One region of the Nonomuraea mesophila genome, then DNA from elsewhere that is predicted to be linked to it. Evidence: predicted binding sites of a transcription regulator. Region 1 holds the regulator's gene; each other region holds the start of a gene.
What was found. Region 1 encodes HrcA, which represses chaperone genes, less so after heat shock. Its sites were predicted from a motif close to TTGGCACTCTCNNNNNGAGAGTGCCAA; they were not measured.
Positions count from the first base shown of each region.

Region 1 (6,573 bases):
CACCACCCAATGACTGCACCAGGAAGACCACATGGTCACGCAGTCGAGGTGAGACAGTCGTGTACTGGATTCTGGCGCTGCGCTCATGCTGCACGACCGGGCCACCGTCCGAATCGAGCAGTCCTTGCAGCACCGCGAGCCTGACCTCCGCTGTGTTGTAGAGGTAGACATCGGGCACGAACTTCGTCGGCGATTTACAACCCATCAGTCCCAGCTCGCGGACGGCTGACTTGATGGGATGCGTGACCCTACCGCTATCCCCGGGTTGCAGCACACGGTTGAGAACATAGTTCGGCCCACCTCGCCGTCTCACCTTCACCCCGGGCAATGCGCTCCTCAGCGCATCGACCAGCTCCTGATCATTCGTGGCGAAGGCTGGTGTGCCTATCCCTGTGATGCTTCCGTCGCCCAAGAGCAGGCCCAGCGCGTAGGGGTTCAAGGGAACCGGCTGCTCGGGGAAGCGAACTGGTGCGCTCAGCAGCGGCAACTCCCACTTGCGGTAGTGCGCCGTTCGCAGGTCGCCGATCAGCTCCTTGGTCTGCAGCACCCGCCATGGCTTCCCGCGATTGCCGTCATCACGAGTGCGGACCGTCCAAAGGTGGTCATCGGAGGCGAGCACCGAGGCACCGTCCTGGCTGAAGATCCTATAGATCTTCTTCTCGCCTTGCGGGTACACCCCGATCACGGGCGTCGGTTCGCCATTCGACCCGATGACCAGGTCACCGACCTCCAACTCACCGATGGAGCGGAACCCTTCCGGAGTGAGCACGCCCGTGCCGAGCGGCATGCAACGGCCACGCATGTACGCGAGGGGTGCGACCTCGATCGTGCCCGCGGCCATCAGCTTGGGGATCGAGTCGGGGTCGACCATGTCGTGCAGCGCGTCGTAGAGCGGCCGCAGGTAGGGGTCGATCTTCTCGTAGAGGGTGCCGGGCAGGAAGCCGAGCCGTTCGCCCGCCTCGACCGCGGGCCGGGTCAGGATGATCCGGTTGACCCGCTTCTCCTGCAGCGCCCGCACGGCCTTGGCCATCGCGAGGTAGGTCTTGCCCGTGCCCGCGGGGCCGATGCCGAAGACGACGGTGTGCTTGTCGATCGCGTCGACGTAGCGCTTCTGGTTGACCGTCTTCGGCCTGATCGTGCGGCCACGGGAGGAGAGGATGTCGAGGGAGAGCACCTCGGCGGGGCGGTCGGAGGTCATGCGGAGCATGGCGATGCTGCGCTCGACCGCGTCGGGCGTGAGCTCGCCGCCGCTGCGCAGCACCTCGACGAGCTCCTCGAAGAGGCGCACCACGGTGCCGCTCTCGTCGGGCGAGCCCGTGACGGTGATCTCGTTGCCGCGTACGTGGATGTCGGCCTTGAAGGCACCCTCGATGACGCGGAGCAGCTCGTCACGGGAGCCGAGGAGGCTGACCATCGGGTATTCGTCCGGAATCAGCACCTTGGCTTGTGTGCGCGAGGGAGGTGCCGTGCGTCGGGATTCGTGTAGTTCGGACATGGGCAGGCCAGCGGCCTGATGCCTCCCGGTCTCTTTCGGTGTCTTCTGAGCCCATCGTATCCGGGACGACGCCGATTGCTCGCGTCAATATCGCCGGGTTGGGCCTCAGAGGTCCCGGCTATCCCGGTGGCCACGTCAGCGCGCGCCCGCCCAGCACGTGGGCGTGCACATGGAAGACGGTCTGCCCGGCGCCGGCCCCGGTGTTGAACACCACCCGGTAGCCCTCCTCGGACACCCTTTCCATGACGGCCACGGCGTGGGCCGCCTTGAGCACCTCGTCGGTCAGCCCGTCGTCGGCGTCGGCCAGCGCCGCCGCGTCGGAGTAGTGCCCCTTCGGGATGACCAGCACGTGGGTGGGGGCCTGCGGGTTGGTGTCGCGGAACGCCAGTGTCCTGCCGGTCTCGTAGACGATCTCGGCCGGCACTTCCTTGGCCACGATTTTGCAGAAGAGGCAGTCGTTCACACCGGTACCCTATCGACAGCATGCCGTCAGGGAGTCCGTTGCGAATCGGTAATCAGCTGTGTCGTGCGCAGAAAGATCCACGCGGTTAGGGTGAGTGTGCGACACTTCAGCAAAAAAGAACACGATTCAGGGTCGGGCGAGCGCCACCTGGCGAGGAACACGACTGGGTAATGCACCCTAAGGAACCGGGGAAACCTCAAGAACCGGAAGAGCGTAAACCCTCTGGGAAGGCCGCGCGTCCCACTGATGTGACCACCGAAACCCTTCTGGCCGACAGGTCGATGGGGGCGGTGCAGGTCGGGTGGGATGCCGACATGGCCGTTACCGCGCTCTACAGCGCGCACTTCCGGTCGTTGGTGCGTCTGGCCGTGTTGCTGGTACGCGACATGGCAACCGCTGAGGAAGTCGTGCAGGATGCGTTCGTCGCCATCCATGGTGCATGGCGTAGGCTGCGTGACCCCGACAAAGCACTCGCCTACCTGCGTCAATCCGTCGTCAACCGGTCCCGTTCCGTGCTGCGTCACCGAGCGGTCGTCGAGAAGTACGCTCCCAAGGGCCTGCCTGACGCCCCGAGCGCCGAGAACGGCGCGATCGGCGAGCTGGAACGCTCCGCCGTCATCGAGGCGTTACGAGCCCTGCCGACCCGACAGAGAGAGGCACTGGTCCTACGCTATTACGGTGATCTGTCCGAAGCTGAGATCGCCCACGCCATGGGCATCAGCAAGGGGGCGGTCAAGAGCCACACCGCTCGTGGCATGGCCGCGTTGCGATCCGTTCTGGAGAAGATGTCATGACCCAGCCCCCCGACGAGTACGGCGACGCGCTGCGTCGTGCGCTCCGTGCGGAGGCGGACGCGGTCGTGCCCTCGCCGGAAGGACTGGAGATCATCCGTGCCCGCATCGAGCGGCGCGGCGTTCGAAACCTGTTCTGGTGGCGTGCGGGGGCGGCCGCCGCCAGTGCCCTTCTCGTGGCGGGGACGATCGTGATGATGGTTCCCGGGCTGCGCTCCCAGATCACCGAGGAGAGCCCCGTCCAGCCCGCCGGTGTCGAGTCCTCCGAGGTTCCGTCCAACTCCTCGACCACCCGCTCGCACGAGCCTCCACCGCCGAAGAAACCCGTCCCCTCGCGCTCCGAGGTCATCTTCGTCCCGCCTGAGTCGAAGACCCCGACGCCGCGCACCTCGAAGAAGGCCGACTCCACCAGGGCGCCGTCGCCGTCGTCCAGTCCCACGCCCACCACGTGCCCGTCGACGACCGCCGAACCCCCCGAACCCGCCGAGACGGCGGCCGGCTGCCCCACGCGCACCCCCCACGCCTCTCCCACGCCGGAGGAGACGTCCATGGAGCCCACGGCGTGCCCGCTGGAGGAGTGCCCGCCCGGCGACGTCGTCGAGGAGACTCCCGCCGGCGTCGACAGCCCTCTCGTGGACGCCTCGCAACCGGCCCCCTGACGGGCCTCAGAGCCTCACCAGCGCCCCGTACGCGCCATCAGCACGGCCGCCGCCGCCACGCCCGCCGTGGACGTACGCAGGACCGTCGGCCCCAGCAGCACCGGCACGGCCTTCGCCGCCCGGAACCTGTCGAGTTCGTCAGCGGAGACGCCGCCCTCCGGGCCCACGACCACCACGATGTCGCCCTCCGCCGGCAGGTGCACGCCCGACAGCGGCTCGGCCGCCTCCTCGTGCAGCACCAGCCCCAGCGCCGCCTCCGACAGCAGCCGTTCGACGTGCGAGGTGGAGGCGAGGTCGGCGACCTCGGGCAGATGGAACCTGCGGGCCTGCTTGCCCGCCTCACGAGCCGTGGACCGCCAGCGACCCAGCGCCTTGGCGACCTTGTCGCCCTTCCACTGCGTGATGCTCCGCGCGGCCGACCACGGCACGATCACGTCGACGCCCGCCTCGGTCATCATCTCGACGGCCAGTTCGCCCCTGTCTCCCTTCGGCAGCCCCTGGACGACGACCAGCCGCCTGCGTGGCGGCTCGACGGTGTGGCGGGCGATCACGGCGAGCCTCAGCGCGTCCTTCAGCACCTCGCGCACGACGCACTCGGCGACGGAGCCGGCGCCGTCGGTCAGGTCGACCCGCTCGCCGGCCCGCAGGCGCCTGACGGAAGCCGCGTGGCGCCCCTCGGGGCCGTCGAGCGTCAGCTCCGTGCCGTCCAGCTCCCGCGACAGGAACACGGGGACGGTCACGTCACCTGCCGTTGAAGGCGTCGCGCAGGCGGGAGAAGAAGCTCTGCTGCCCGGGGGCGAACTTGCCGGGAGGCCGTTCCTCGCCGCGCTGCTTGGACAGCTCGCGCAGCAGTTCCTCCTGCGCCGCGTCCAGTTTGGTCGGGGTCTCGACGTTGACGTGGATCAGCAGGTCGCCCCTGCCCGACTCGTTGAGCCGCTGCACGCCGCGACCGTACATCGTGATGACCTGGCCCGACTGGGTGCCGGGGCGGACGTCGACCTCCTCGGCGCCGTCGAGCGTCTCCACCGTCAGCACCGTGCCCAGCGCGGCGGCCGTCATGGGGATCTGCACGGTGCAGTGGAGGTCGTCGCCGCGCCGCTCGAAGATGTCGTGGGGGCGTTCGACGATCTCGAGGAACAGGTCTCCGGGCGGGCCGCCGCCGGGGCCGACCTCGCCCTCGCCGGCGAGCTGGATGTGGGTGCCGTCCTCGACGCCCGCGGGGATGCGGACCTTGATCGTACGCCGGGTGCGCACCCGGCCGTCGCCCGAGCACTCCTGGCAGGGGTTGCGGATGATGCTGCCGAACCCGCCGCACTGCGGGCACGGCCGCGAGGTCATGACCTGCCCCAGGAACGAGCGGGTCACCTGGGAGATCTCGCCGCGCCCGTTGCACATGTCGCACGTGTCGGGGTGCGTGCCGGCCGCCGCGCCGGCGCCCTGGCAGACCTCGCAGATCACGGCCGTGTCGACGACCAGCTCGCGGGTGGTGCCGAACGCGCTCTCACGCAGGTCGAGATCGACCCTGATGGTCGCGTTGCGGCCCCTGCGGGCGCGCGATCGGGGGCCCCTGGCGCCGGCCGCGGTGCCGAAGAAGGCGTCCATGATGTCGCTGAAGGGGAAGCCCGCCCCGAAGCCACCGGCTCCGCCGCCCGCGCCCGCTCCGGCGCCGCCGAACGGGTCGCCGCCCATGTCGTACATCTGGCGCTTGCTCGGGTCGGACAGGACCTCGTAGGCCTGCGTGATCTCCTTGAACCGCTCCTGAGTCTCAGGATCGGGGTTCATGTCGGGATGCAGCTCGCGGGCGAGCCGGCGGTAGGCCTTCTTGATCTCGTCCTGACTGGCGTCAGGGCGCACCCCGAGGGTGGCGTAGTAGTCGCTGTTTGCCACTTATCGACCTCTTATGATGCAGCCAGGATCTGGCTGACGTAGCGTGCCACCGCGCGCACGGCGCCCATCGTCACTGGATAATCCATCCTCGTCGGTCCCAGCACCCCGAGCCGGGCCAGTTGGTTGTCGCCAGAACCGTATCCGGTCGCGACGACGGATGTGCCCCGCAGGTAGGGGTTTTCCGAGCCGATGCGCACGGTGAGCGCGGCGGGGGTGTCGGAGGTGGTCTCGCCGAGCAGCCGCATGAGCACCACCTGCTCTTCCAGTGCCTCCAGCACGTCGCGGAGGCCGGTGGAGAAGTCGGCGCCTGCGAGGTTGGCCGCCCCGGCGAACACGATCTTCTCGTCGTGCCGCTCCACGAGGGTCTCGAGCAGCACCGACAGGATCGTCGCCACGGCCGGCCGGTCTTCGACGGGCAACCGCTCCGGCAGGTCGGCCACCAGGTCGGGCACGCTGCTCAGGCCGCAGCCGTCGAGGCAGGAGTTGAGCACGGCGCGCAGATTCGCGATGCGCGCCTCCTCGACCACCTCGGGCAGCTCGACCACGCGCTGCTCGACGCGGCCGGTGTTGGTGATCAGCACGAGCATGACCCGCCGGTCGTTCAGCGGGACGAGCTCGACGTGCCGCACCGTCGAACGGGTCAGCGTCGGGTATTGCACCACCGCCACCTGCCTGGTCAGCTGCGCCAGCAGGCGAACCGTGCGGGTCACCACGTCGTCGAGGTCGACCGCGCCGGCCAGAAACGTCTCTATCGCCCGGCGCTCGGCGCCCGACAGCGGCTTGACCTGCGAGAGCCGGTCGACGAACAGGCGGTAGCCCTTGTCCGTCGGCACCCGGCCCGCGCTGGTGTGCGGCTGAGTGATGTATCCCTCCTCCTCCAGCGCGGCCATGTCGTTCCTGACCGTGGCCGGGGAGACCTTCAGATTGTGGCGGTCGGCCAGCGCCTTGGAGCCCACCGGTTCGTTGGTTGACACGTAGTCTTCGACAATGGCGCGGAGCACCGCCAGCTTCCGTTCGTCAAGCACGCGCTCACCTCCTGCCCTCTTGTCATGGGGAAAACACAGGCTCTAGCACTCTGTGTTCCCGAGTGCCAAGTGTACGGCTCTCGCCCACAAGGTGCGATAACACCGTGTCGCATCCCGCTTCTAGCTTCCAGGAAGGGACAGGCCTCACACTTGCGCACATGAGCGACGATTCCCAGCCCCCGTCGTCAACCCCGCCGTCAAGGCAGGATCCCGACCGAAGCCAGCCCGAGCCTCCGCAGGACGGCCCGCCACC
Region 1 covers NZ_SMLD01000195.1:9,578-16,150, forward strand. The annotation lists partial or broken gene E1295_RS52295 (LAGLIDADG family homing endonuclease) at 1-802, opposite strand, end outside; partial or broken gene E1295_RS51530 (PhoH family protein) at 785-1,414, opposite strand; gene E1295_RS41585 (histidine triad nucleotide-binding protein) at 1,614-1,958, opposite strand; gene E1295_RS41590 (SigE family RNA polymerase sigma factor) at 2,240-2,752, shown strand; gene E1295_RS41595 (hypothetical protein) at 2,749-3,408, shown strand; gene E1295_RS41600 (16S rRNA (uracil(1498)-N(3))-methyltransferase) at 3,423-4,148, opposite strand; gene dnaJ (molecular chaperone DnaJ) at 4,150-5,295, opposite strand; gene hrcA (heat-inducible transcriptional repressor HrcA) at 5,307-6,320, opposite strand.

Region 2 (6,573 bases), on a different contig from region 1:
GGCGGCGGTGTGGCGGCCAACTCCCGGCTGCGCGCGCTGGCGCGGGAGCGGTGCGAGGCGGCCGGCGTGCGCCTGCGGGTGCCGCGGCCGGGGCTCTGCACCGACAACGGCGCCATGGTCGCGGCCCTCGGGTCCGACCTGGTCGCGGCCGGAGTCACGCCTTCGACCCTGGAGATCCCGGCCGACTCCTCGCTGCCGATCACGACGGTGCACGTCTGAGAGCCGACTCCCGGATCAGAGCGTGGACAGGACGCGGGCGAACGCGGCGTAGGTCGGCGTGCCAGGCTGTCGATCCAGCACGGCGAAGCGAACGTGGTCGAAACGGTTGCGCGTGACCAGCGCCCGGCCGAACGTGTCGGCGACCAGCCGGGGCTCGTTGCCGAACACCCCGCACCCCCACGCTCCGAGCACCAGCCGGCGGTGGCCATGGGCCTGCGCCACGTCGAGCACACGAACCGTCCGTTGCCACAGCGCGGCCGGTATGCTGCCCGCGACCTGCGGCTGGTTGCGCGCGATGGCCCGTGCGTTGGGCGCGGCCGCGGTCAGGAACGCCACGCGGTACGGCTCGTCGAGCAGTCGGCCCTTGTCGTCGCGGAAGACCGGCACACCGGGTGAATAGATGATCCGGTCGCTGTAGCGCAGGTCGCCTTGGGCGCGGTGGTAGGCGTAGAACAGCGGGACAGCGGTGAGGCAGGCGTACAGCGCCGATGCCCTGGCCAGGCTCTCCTCCTGCGCCTGGGCGCCGTTGAGGAACCCGCCGCCGGGGTTCTTGGCCGAGGCGAAGACCAGGCAGGCCACATCGCCGCCGTCGCCCGCCATGGCCCGGGCCGCCTGCAGGGCGGACTCATTCGTGACCTCGATGCGAGGACCCGGCATCTCCTGCTCGGCCTCCGCATCGCACAGGGCCGTGTCCAGGTCGTCCTCGGGAAGGTGAAGCCGGGTGCCCGCGACAGCCTGGGCGACGTCGTCGGCGAGAGACACCCACTGGCCACCTGGCGAGGTGTAACCCCCGTGTTCGACGATAGCGACCGTGTCCTGTGCGATCGCGCGTAGTCGGGTACTCATGATCCGCATGGTGACATCGAGACGATCCCCGTCGCGAGGGATTTATCCCGGGGTGAACCGCGCCGATCTCCGGAGGGGCCGTACGTGGGGCGCGGGCAGGCCGGAGCACGCCCGCGCGAGCGGTCAGTCTTTCGCCCTGGTCGGGCGTAGCAGGGCCTCGGCCAGCGCCAGCATGGTCTCCTCCAGGGCCCCGAGCCGCTTGTTGAGGTCGTCGGCGGCGGGCCGGACGATGCCGGTGACCGTCTCGGTCAGCTCGTCGCGGTCGGGACGGGTGCGGACCAGCTCGGTCAGCGCACTGGCGGCGTCGGCGAGGCGCTCGGCCTGGTCGCCGGTCTGCGAGCGGATCAGCTCGCCGACCCGCTCGGGGATGGCCTCGGGCAACTGCCCGACGCGCCGGCTGACCGACTCGATGCGGTCGTCGACGGCCTCCAGGTGCTCGCTGGCCTGTGCGGCGCGGGTGGCCAGGCCGTTGACGTGGGTGTCGAGGACGTTGAAGCGGCTGTCGAGCCCTCCGAGGTGGCCGTCGATGGCGTCGAAGCGGCTGCTCAGGTGCTCTTCGGCCTCGCCGAGACGCTCGTCGATGGCGTCGACCTGACTGTCGAGCCGGTTGAAGCGGCCCTCGGTGCGGGTGGTGCTCTCGCCGACGCGCTGCTCGGTGGTGGCCATGCGCTCGTCGAGCGTGGTGAAACGGGCGTCGACGCGTACGTCGAGCGCGTCGAAGCGGTCGTCGTGGCGGCCCAGGTGGCCGTCGAGGACGCCCAGGCGCTTGTCGACCCCGCCGAGCCGGCCGTCCACCGACGTGAGGTGCTTGTCGAGGCCGCCCAGCCGGGTGTCGATGCCGTCGACCCTGGTGTCGATGTCGGCCAGGCTCTCGCCGGCGGACTCCAGCCGGCCGCCGAAGTCGGTGACCTTGGCGTCGAGGCCGGACAGCGTGCTCTCGGCCCGCTCGAGCCGGGCGTCGACGCCGCCGAGCCGGGCGAACAGGCGCTGCTCGCTCTCGCCGAGCTGCACGGCGAGATGGCGGTCGGTCTCGTCGAGCCTCGCGGTGAGCCGCTGCTCGACGTCGGACAGGCGGCCGGTGAACTGGTCGTCGGCCTCCTTGAGCCGGATGGCGAGCCGCTCGTCGGCCTCGACGAGGCTGCGGGCCAGCCGCTGGTCTGTCTCGTCGAGGCGGGCGGTCAGGCGCCGGTCGGTGCCCTCCAGGCGCACGGTGAGCCGCTCGTCGGTCTCGTCGAGCCGGGTGGTGAGGTGTTTGCCGGCCTCGTCGAGGCGGGCGGTCAGGCGCTGGTCGCTCTCGTCGAGCCGGGCCGTCACGCGCTGCTCGACGGCGTCGAGGCCGGCTCTCAGCTGCTCGGCCGAGTCGGCGACGCCCTCGGACAGGTCGCCGATCACGCCCTCGACGCGGTCGGTGCGGGTGGCCAGGTCGGCCATCGACCGGTCGAGCCGGGTGAAGCGGCCGGCGGCGGCCTCCATGCTGGTGCTGAGCGTGGTCAGCCGGGCGGCGAAGTCGGACATGCCCTTGGTGATGCCGTCGGCGGTGTCGAGCACCGCCTTCAGGCGGTCGAGCGCCTCGTCGACGCCCTCGCCCACGGTGCCGACGTCGGCCCGGAGGGTGGGCAGCTCGGCCACGGGGGCGATGCGGGCGTCCACGCCGCCCACCCGTTCGCCGACGGCGTCGACGTGGTCGCGGACCGCCTCCACGTGCTGCGCCAGGCCCTCGGCCCACATCGGCGGCTTGGCGGTGATGTCGTCGAGGCGCCCGTTGACCGCCTCCAGCGTGCCGCTCAGCCCGCCGAGCTCGCGCTCGCGCACCTCGCGCAGGAGCCACTCCATGCCCTCCAGGCGCTGGCGGATCTCGTCGAGCATGGCGCCCTGCGTGCGCTGCTCGTAGACGTGATCCTGGGAGGCGCGCTGCAGCAGGTCTCGCATTCTCTCGGAGATGGCCAGATGGCCGCCTGCCTGAAGAAGGGTGGTGTGGTTGGAATGATCCACCGAAAGCTCCTTCGCTCGCCGACGGTCTGCCGCGCAGCGGTGGGGTAGGTCCGGTTTGCAGATGAAAGAGCGAGAACACGGTTAACCGCAGTGGGGGAGAACTCCCGCCCGCCCACCTTAGCCTTTTGATCAAGGTACGTCAGCGGCGAATTCAAAGATCGATCGAAACCGAAGAATGCCCGAAATGCCAGCTCAGATGGGGGATGGCTGGTTACAGATGATGGCCGATGGTTTATCGGCAATGCGCGTCAGGATGACGACCGCGGATTCATCCCCTTTGAGCCGCAGATCGCTGCGCAGGCGTTCGATGTCGACGGCGGAGGCGCGCTTCTTGATAGTGACATTTCCGATTTTCCGCTCTCGGAGTGCGGCGCGTAGTTTCTTCAGAGAGAACGGAAGTACGTCGTCTATCTCGTATCTCGTGGCCCATGGGGTGTCCACGGGAGCGTCGCCCGTGATGTACGCGATCATCGGATCGAGCAGGCGGCCGGCGACCAGCTCGGCCACCTCGCCCACGAGGTGCGCCCGGATGGCCGCGCCGTCGGGCTCGTAGACGTAGCGGCCGGCCGGGCCCGTGTCGGCCTCCACGCCGGTGGCGGCAAGGGTGTGGCCGCCCGGCAGGCGCGTGGCCCGCCTGCCCGCCTCGCGGGCCGCGCCGGTCCAGAGCGTCGCCTCCTTCACCTCGCCCTTGAAGGACACCCACTCGGCCTCGGCCTCCGGGGGGATGAACGTGTAGGGGATGCCGGGGGCGACCTTGAGGCAGGCCGTACGGGCTCTGGAGACGAGGCCGAGCACCACGGGCCAGGGCGGCGAGTAGGCCATGGGGTCGAACGTGCGGCCCCTGCTCGTACGCCGTGCAGGATCGGCGAAGAGCACGTCGTAACGCTCCGGTTCGACGGCGGCCGCGTCGGCCACGCTCACCGTCACCCGGTCGGCCAGCCCGAGCGCCTCGGCGTTGGCCCTGGCCACGGCGGCGGTCAGCGGATCGGTGTCGACGGCCTCCACGGTGCAGCCCGCGCGGGCCAGCGCCAGCAGGTCGCCGCCGATGCCGCAGCAGGCGTCCACGACCTCGGGCGAGGGGGATCCAGCGGCGATCAGCCGGGTGGCGCGGTGCCCGGCGACCTCCGTCCTGGTGGACTGCTCCAGGCCGTGCGGCGTGAAGTACATCAACCGGGCGTCTTCGCCGAACTTGGCCGTGGCGCGCTCCCTGAGAGCCGCCTGGGTGAGCGCCGCCGAGGTGAGCGCCGCGTCGTACGTCCTGCGCAGTCTCGTGGCGGCGGCCACCGGGTCGGCGCCGGCGAGCTCACCGGCCTCCGCCAGCGCCCGCCGCCCGCGCGGGGTCAGCAGCTCGTCGAAGGCGTCGAGGTCCACGTCGCACGACGTTAGCGGCACGGCGCGGCGGCGCGACACGGGCTCGCGAATCGCGCGGCCGGACACGTGGCCGGAGAAACTTCGCGAAGTCCTGTATGACCAGCCATTACCCTGGTAGAGGACGGTCGCGGGCCCTGTGATCGCTCTCAGCAGACGCGTTCGTGTTGACTGTCAAGCCCCTCTTGCATATGTTTCCTGTTGGCACTCTCCCCTTGAGAGTGCCAACGTGCGACGAGGCAGGTCTGACACCCGCGACGGCAGGCCCAGCTGGTCGCCTCTTCTAGATCATTCAAATCTGAAGGGGAGGTCCGATCGTGACGACCGCCACCAAGGTTCCCGTTAAGCCGCTCGGCGACCGCATTGTGGTCCAGCCGCTTGAGGCCGAGCAGACCACCGCTTCCGGCCTGGTCATCCCGGACACCGCAAAGGAGAAGCCGCAGGAGGGCAAGGTCCTCGCGGTGGGCCCCGGCAACTGGGACGAGGACGGCGACAAGCGGATTCCGCTCGACGTCTCCGAGGGCGACATCGTCCTCTACAGCAAGTACGGCGGCACCGAGGTCAAGTACGGCGGCGAGGAGTACCTCGTGCTCTCCGCCCGCGACGTTCTCGCGATCATCGAGAAGTAAGCCGGTGTGTCGAGCCCCGGGCGCTCCAAGGGGCGACCGGGGCTTTCGACGCTAGGAGAGGACTTTCAGCTATGGCGAAGATCCTGACGTTCGACGAGGACGCGCGCCGCTCACTCGAGCGTGGCGTGAACGCCCTCGCGGACGCCGTGAAGGTGACCCTTGGCCCGCGTGGCCGCAACGTCGTCATCGACAAGAAGTTCGGTGCGCCGACGATCACGAACGACGGTGTGACCATCGCTCGTGAGGTCGAGCTGGAGGAGCGCTACGAGAACCTCGGCGCCCAGCTGGCCAAGGAAGTTGCCACCAAGACCAACGACATCGCCGGTGACGGCACCACCACCGCCACCGTGCTGGCCCAGGCCATGGTCCGCGAGGGCCTGCGCAACGTGGCGGCCGGCGCCTCGCCGCTGTCGCTCAAGCGCGGCATCGACAAGGCGGCCAAGGCGATCAGCGACAAGCTGCTCGCCACCGCCCGGCCGGTCGAGGACAAGAAGGAGATCGCCAACGTTGCGACGATCTCCGCCCAGGACGCGCAGATCGGCAACCTGATCGCCGAGGCGTTCGACAAGGTGGGCAAGGACGGTGTGCTCACCGTCGAAGAGTCCAACGCCATGGGCATGGAGCTCGAGTTCACCGAGGGCATGCAGTTCGACAAGGGTTACCTGTCGGCCTACATGGTGACCGACCCCGAGCGGATGGAGTCCGTCCTCGAGGACGCCTACATCCTGCTCACCCAGGGCAAGATCGCCTCCATCGCGGACTTCCTGCCGCTGCTGGAGAAGATCGCCCAGACGAAGAAGCCGCTGCTCGTGGTCGCCGAGGACGTCGAGGGCGAGGCCCTGGCCGTCCTGGTCACCAACAAGATCCGCGGCACCTTCACCTCCGTGGCCGTCAAGGCCCCGGGCTTCGGCGACCGCCGCAAGGCGATGCTGCAGGACATGGCCATCCTCACCGGCGGCCAGGTCGTCAGCGAGGAGATCGGCCTCAAGCTGGAGCACGTCGGTCTCGAGGTGCTCGGCCAGGCCCGCCGCATCGTGGTGACGAAGGACAACACCACCATCGTCGACGGCGCCGGTGACGCGCAGGCCATCGAGGACCGCGTCAAGGAGATCAAGATTGCCATCGAGCAGTCCGACTCCGACTGGGACCGCGAGAAGCTGCAGGAGCGCCTGGCCAAGCTCGCCGGCGGTGTGTGCGTGCTGCGTGTCGGTGCCGCCACCGAGGTCGAGCTGAAGGAGAAGAAGCACCGCCTCGAGGACGCGATCTCCGCGACGCGCGCCGCGATCGAGGAGGGCATCGTCTCCGGCGGTGGCACCGCCCTGATCCACGTCGCCAAGGGGCTCGACGACCTCGAGCTGACCGGCGACGAGGCCACCGGCGTCGCCATCGTGCGCCGCGCGCTGGTCGAGCCGGCCCGCTGGATCGCCGAGAACGCCGGTCTCGAGGGTTACGTCGTGACCCACAAGATCGCCGAGCTGGAGGCCGGTCACGGCCTCAACGCCGCGACGGGCGAATACGG
Region 2 covers NZ_SMLD01000119.1:407-6,979, reverse strand. The annotation lists gene tsaD (tRNA (adenosine(37)-N6)-threonylcarbamoyltransferase complex transferase subunit TsaD) at 1-219, shown strand, start outside; gene E1295_RS33480 (TIGR02452 family protein) at 235-1,065, opposite strand; gene E1295_RS33475 (apolipoprotein A1/A4/E domain-containing protein) at 1,189-3,057, opposite strand; gene E1295_RS33470 (class I SAM-dependent methyltransferase) at 3,250-4,428, opposite strand; gene groES (co-chaperone GroES) at 4,743-5,054, shown strand; gene groL (chaperonin GroEL) at 5,126-6,573, shown strand, end outside.
Region 2: a site for HrcA is predicted at 4,627-4,653, ahead of groES (co-chaperone GroES). Genes of this name have one in related genera too.

Region 3 (6,573 bases), on a different contig from region 1:
GCGACCCGCTCGGCGACAAGTGGGGGTTCGTCAACGTCAACCTGCGGCCCTACTACGCCGAGGGCTCCAAGACGCTCGCGTACGAGATCGCCGAGCAGCTCGGGTGGCGGCTGCCCGAGCAGATCATCGTCCCCATCGCCTCGGGCTCGCAGCTCACCAAGATCGACAAGGGCTTCAAGGAGCTGGTCGCGCTGGGGCTGGTCGAGGACACCCCGTACAAGATTTTCGGGGCGCAGGCGGCCGGGTGCTCGCCCGTGTCGACCGCCTACAAGGCCGGCCACGACGTGGTGCAGCCCGTACGGCCCGACACCATCGCCAAGTCGCTGGCCATCGGCAACCCCGCCGACGGCCCGTACGTGCTGGACATCGCGCGGCGGACCGGTGGAGGCGTCGAGGACGTCACGGACGACGAGATCGTGGCCGCCATCAAGCTCCTGGCCTCGACGGAGGGCGTCTTCGCCGAGACCGCGGGCGGCGTGACGGTGGGCGTGCTGAAGAAGCTCACCGAGACCGGGCAGCTCGACCCGGAGGCCGAGACCGTGGTCCTGAACACCGGCGACGGCCTCAAGACGCTCGACGCGATCAGCGGCGACGCCGCGCCCACGGCCGTCATCCGGCCCTCTCTCGACGCGTTCCGCGCGACTGTCTGACAACCACGAAAGGGCGAGTTCAACCATGAGCGTTTCTGTGCGGATTCCCACCATTCTGCGCACCTACACCGGGGGCAACGCGGAAGTCAGTGGCGAGGGCGCGACTCTTCGTGACGTGCTGGCCAAGCTGGACTCTGACTACCCGGGTATCGGCGCGAGAATTCTGGATGAATCGGGCAAGATTCGACGTTTCGTCAACGTTTATGTGGGGGAAGAGGACGTCCGATTCGCCCAGGGGTTGGACACTCCGGCGCCGGAGGGCACCCAGATCTCCATCATCCCCGCCGTCGCGGGCGGGTGAGTGCGGCAGATCACACTTCGGCGAAGGCGCCCCTTGTGGGCGCCTTCTTCTTTCCCCGCAATTCAACGTTGAACCAACGATGGGAGAAATGTGGTGTCTGCAGATTGACTCTGTTGCCCAACCCCTTGCCACAGGTATGGTCGAGGGCGATCGCCTGGCTGATTTTCTGTTAAGTCGGGCGATTACAGGTCTCGCGGAGGAATGGGCGAGATCTGGGAGCCCAGTAAGAGGAGTCGGAAGTGGCGCAGGGCACCGTCAAATGGTTCAACGCGGACAAGGGCTACGGCTTCATCGCGGTAGACGGTGGTAAGGATGTATTCGTCCATTACTCAGCGATCATGATGGACGGGTACCGCTCTCTCGAACAGGGACAGCGCGTCGAGTTCGAGATCACGCAGGGCCAGAAGGGGCCGCAGGCGGAGTCCGTCAGGACGGTCTGATTCACCGCACTGGTTGCACCGGCGGGATCGCGCGGCAGCGCAGTCCGTGTGAACCGCCACCTTTCTTTCGTCGACCCCTGGTACGGCGAGTCGTGTGCGCGAACCGCGGCCAGCGGTGCGTCCACGGGGCGGCTCGCCGGACAGACGACTGACCTGGGGGGAAGCATCGGCCGCAGGTGAGTTCGCTTGCACTCGGCAGGGTAGAGTGCTAAACAGTTCGTTGGCACTCTGTGCAGCAGAGTGCCAACAGGATCGGGGCGATGGGGTCCGCCGAAGGAGACGCTGACCCATGCCGTCGCGGGCGTCGGCTCGGTCCACGACAAGCCACCCTGCATCTGGGAGGTCTAGCCTTATGGCAGCCAAGATGATCGCGTTTGACGAGGACGCCCGGCGCGGTCTCGAGCGCGGTATGAACCAGCTCGCCGACGCCGTCAAGGTGACCCTGGGCCCCAAGGGGCGCAACGTCGTGCTGGAGAAGAAGTGGGGCGCTCCCACGATCACCAACGATGGTGTGTCCATCGCCAAGGAGATCGAGCTCGAGGACGCGTGGGAGAAGATCGGCGCGGAGCTGGTCAAGGAGGTCGCCAAGAAGACCGACGACGTCGCCGGTGACGGCACCACGACCGCCACCGTGCTCGCCCAGGCGCTGGTGCGTGAGGGCCTGCGCAACGTGGCCGCGGGCGCCAACCCGATGGCTCTGAAGAAGGGCATCGAGTCGGCCGTCGAGCGGGTCAGCGAGGAGCTGTCCAAGCTCGCCAAGGACGTGGAGACCAAGGAGCAGATCGCTTCGACCGCCTCCATCTCCGCCGCCGACCCTGAGATCGGCGCGCTCATCGCCGAGGCGATGGACAAGGTCGGCAAGGAAGGCGTCATCACCGTCGAGGAGAGCAACACCTTCGGCCTCGAGCTCGAGCTCACCGAGGGCATGCGCTTCGACAAGGGCATGACGTCGATGTACTTCGTCACCGACTCCGACCGCATGGAGGCCGTGCTCGAAGACCCCTACATCCTGATCGTCAACGGCAAGGTCTCCGCCAACAAGGACCTGCTGCCGCTGCTCGACAAGGTCGTGCAGTCCGGCAAGCCGCTGCTGATCATCGCCGAGGACGTCGAGGGCGAGGCCCTGGCGACCCTGGTGGTCAACAAGATCCGCGGCCTGTTCCGCTCCGTGGCCGTCAAGGCCCCGGGCTTCGGCGACCGCCGCAAGGCCATGCTCAACGACATCGCGATCCTGACCGGCGGTCAGGTCATCGCCGAGGAGGTCGGCCTCAAGCTCGAGACCGCCACCCTCGACCTGCTGGGCCGTGCCCGCAAGGTGGTCGTGACCAAGGACGAGACGACGATCGTCGACGGCGCCGGTGACGCCGAGCAGATCTCCGGCCGGGTCAACGAGATCCGCGCCGAGATCGAGCGCACCGACTCCGACTACGACCGCGAGAAGCTGCAGGAGCGGCTGGCCAAGCTGGCCGGCGGCGTGGCCGTCATCAAGGCGGGCGCGGCGACCGAGGTCGAGCTCAAGGAGCGCAAGCACCGCATCGAGGACGCCGTGCGCAACGCCAAGGCGGCCGTCGAGGAGGGCATCGTCCCCGGTGGTGGCGTGGCGCTGCTGCAGGCCGGCGCCAAGGCGTTCGACAAGCTGGAGCTCAACGGCGACGAGGCCACCGGCGCGGCGATCGTGAAGAAGGCTCTGGAGGAGCCGCTCAAGCAGATCGCGGTCAACGCCGGTCTCGAGGGCGGCGTCGTGGTCGAGCGCGTGCGCAACCTCACCCCGGGTGAGGGCCTCAACGCCGCGTCGGGCGAATACGTCAACATGTTCGACGCCGGCATTCTCGACCCGGCCAAGGTGACGCGGTCGGCGCTGCAGAACGCCGCCTCGATCGCGGCGCTCTTCCTGACCACCGAGGCCGTCATCGCCGAGAAGCCGGAGAAGACCCCGGCCGCTCCCGCCGGCATGCCCGGCGGCGGCGACATGGACTTCTAGGTCCTGTTCGCGGCGCACGTCCCCAAAAGAGCGGCCCGGTTTTTCCGGGCCGCTCTTGTTTTCGTTTCACTGCCATTACGTTTCGCAATTGAACTGCTACTTCGAGTGAGAAAGGGTTGTCTGCACATCGCCTCACCTCACAGAAGGAGCAGAGAAATGTTCTCCCGCAGCAAGCGTCTGCTGAGCGTCGCCGTTCTCGGTCTCGCCGCCGTCACCCTCACGGCCGTTCCCGCGCATGCCGTCAACGAACCGGGGGTCGTCGTCAGCGGCGCCGTGACCGAGGGGACACCGCTGTGCGAGCTACGGCGTTGGGTGCCGCTGCTCGGCAACCTCCAGCCGCTCGACGAGATCTGCCCCTAGAGCCCACAGAAAGGCGCCCCACCGACGCGGTGGGGCGCCTTCGTCGTCGTCAGACGCCGTAGTGGGGGATGAGGTGGCCGCGGGCCAGCGTGTTGGCGGTGATGTTGAAGCCCACCACGGCCGGGCTGGTGTCGCTGCCGAGACCGAGCGAGTCGACCCCCAGCGCGTGCACGGTGAAGACATAGCGGTGCGGGTCGCCGGGAGGCGGAGCGGCGCCGCCGTAGTCCTTGCTGCCGTAGTCGTTGCGGGCGTGCACCGCGCCCGCCGGCAGGCCCTTGAACTCCGGGGCCGTGCCCGCGCCCGTCGGCAGCTCGCTCACCGAGGTGGGGACGTCGAACAGCACCCAGTGCCAGAAGCCGCTGCCCGTGGGGGCATCGGGGTCGAAGCAGGTCACGGCGTAGGAGCGGGTCTCGGCCGGAGCGCCGGACCAGCGCAGGTGGGGCGAGAGGTTCTGGCCCGTCATGCCCCAGTCGTTGAAGACGTGGAGGTCGTTGAGCCGCTCACCGTCCTGGAGGTCGTCGCTCTCGACCACGAGCGCGGGAACCGACGGCAGGTGTTCATGGGGAAGGGGTGCTGGCACGGCATCCTCCTAGGTTGAGAGCTGCTTGCCCAGCCATCCTAGAAGCGGCCGTGCCGGACGCCCTGTCAGCTCGCCAGCTGTGGCGGCAGCGGCTTGTCGTGCAGGACCGTCAGCGAGGTCACCGCCCGGGTCAGGACCACGTAGAGCCTGGCCAGGCCGCGCGGCTCGGCCGCGACGATGTCGGCGGGCTCCACCACGACGACGTGGTCGTACTCCAGGCCCTTGGCGAGCGTCGCGGGCACGATCAGCAGGCGGTGCTCCTCGGCCGAGTCGGCGTCGAGAACGGCGTGGGGCAGGCCGTCGAGCGACTCGGAGACCACGGCCACCATCGCGTCGGGGACGATGACGCCGATCGAGCCCTCCTTGGCCAGGGCCTCCTCGGCGGCCTGCGCGACCGAGCCGCCCTCGCGCACCGTGAGCGAGCCCGCGCCCGGCCGCAGCGACTGCGGGGCGGCCAGGCTCGGGGCGATCGAGGGCAGCAGGCGGGCCGCGTAGTCGAGGACCTCCCTCGGCACGCGGAAGCCGAGCGTCAGCTCCGTGACCTCGCCCTCGGGCTGCCCCAGGTGGCCGAGGACCGACGTCCACGAACGGGTCGACCACGGGGTGGTGCCCTGGGCGAGGTCGCCGAGCACCGTGGCGGAGCCGTTGCGGCAGCGGCGGCCGAGGGCGCGCAATTGCATCTCCGACAGGTCCTGGGCCTCGTCGACCACCAGGTGGCCGAGCGACGGCGTACGTTCCATCAGGTCGCGCAGCTCGTCGAGGAGGGCGGCGTCGGCGGCCGACCATTTGGCCGACTTCCAGCTCCGGTACGGCTTCCGCCACAGGAGCAATTCCTGCTCTTCGGGCGACAAATCTGATTTAGCGGCCCGCGCCAGGAATTCGGAATCTGACAGCAGACGGTGGAGAATCTGTTCGGGTGTCAGTTTGGGCCAGACCGCGTCCACGAGTTGTTTCACCGGCTTGGAACGCGCCACCGCGTCCTGGACCCGGTCGTCGGGCGACTCGCCGCGCTGCTCCATGCGTACGAGGACCATGTGCGCCAGCCGCTGCGCCAGCGCCGCCCGGCCGGGGTTGTAACGGGTCGTGCCGCGCAGGGAGGCCACGATCTCGCGTACTTCGTAGTCGGCCACCCGGTGCCGGTAGGCGCCCTTGGTGTAGACGAGGCCCTCCTCCGGTTTCACGATGTGCAGCCAGAGGGCCCGGTCGAGCACCGCCGCCATCCTGGCGTCGCCCTTCACCGCGGCCACGGCCGGGTCCTCGGTCGCGGCGTGCTCCCCGAGCAGGCCCGACACGGTGGTCTGATCGACCTTGACCTCGCCGAGCGCGGGCAGCACCGAGGAGATGTAGGACAGGAACGCCCGGTTGGGGCCGACGATCATCACGCCCGACCTGGCCAGCCGCTCGCGGTGGGTGAACAGCAGGTAGGCGGCGCGGTGCAGGCCGACCGCGGTCTTCCCGGTGCCGGGGGCGCCCTGCACGCACACCGTCTGGGCGAGGGTGGAACGCACGATCTCGTCCTGGTCGGGCTGGATCGTGGCGACGATGTCACGCATCGGGCCGGTGCGGGGGCGTTCGATCTCCTGGGTCAGGATCTTGGACGGGCCGATCTCGACGCCCTCGCCGAGCGGTTCGTCCTCGAACGCGGTCAGCGCCCCGCCGTGGTAGCCGAAGCGGCGCCGGCGCACGATCCCCATGGGGTCGGCGGGACTGGCCTGGTAGAACGCGCGGGACACCGGCGCGCGCCAGTCGATGACCAGCGGCCGGCTGTGGCCGTCGTGCACGTGGCGGCGCCCGACGTAGATCGTGGCGGGCAGGGCGTCGGGCTCGTCGTCGTCCTGCGCGGTGGCGCGGTCGAGGCGGCCGAAGAACAGCGGGGTGTCGGGATGGTCGGCCAGCGCGGCCACCCGCTGGTCGAGCAGCGACTGGAGGATCTGCTGCGAGACCCAGTCGCCGGCCGCGTCGGACGAGAGCGACTGGGCGTGGACGCGCATGGCTTTGAGCGCGGCTCTGGACTCGGCCAGGTGAGCCTGCTCGGCGGCGAGCACGTCGGAGGGTATGTCGGGGGCCAGTTGGTGTGCGGGCATGCGAAAGCGCCTCCCTGGGGTGAACGACGGAGGTGGTTGAAGGCAGCGAACCCGACAGTTTAGTCGCCGCGATTCCCGGCTTCCAAAGCATTTAGCGCGTCGCGGCCTGGGTACGCATAGGTGGTGGTGCGGGTCCGGCTGCGTTTCTCGCCGATCATCCCCACGGTCGCGAGCTCT
Region 3 covers NZ_SMLD01000024.1:33,018-39,590, forward strand. The annotation lists gene thrC (threonine synthase) at 1-650, shown strand, start outside; gene E1295_RS12215 (MoaD/ThiS family protein) at 676-951, shown strand; gene E1295_RS12220 (cold-shock protein) at 1,191-1,391, shown strand; gene groL (chaperonin GroEL) at 1,744-3,372, shown strand; gene E1295_RS12230 (hypothetical protein) at 3,529-3,732, shown strand; gene E1295_RS12235 (YbhB/YbcL family Raf kinase inhibitor-like protein) at 3,782-4,312, opposite strand; gene E1295_RS12240 (HelD family protein) at 4,378-6,396, opposite strand; gene E1295_RS12245 (hypothetical protein) at 6,517-6,573, shown strand, end outside.
Region 3: a site for HrcA is predicted at 1,612-1,638, ahead of groL (chaperonin GroEL). Genes of this name have one in related genera too.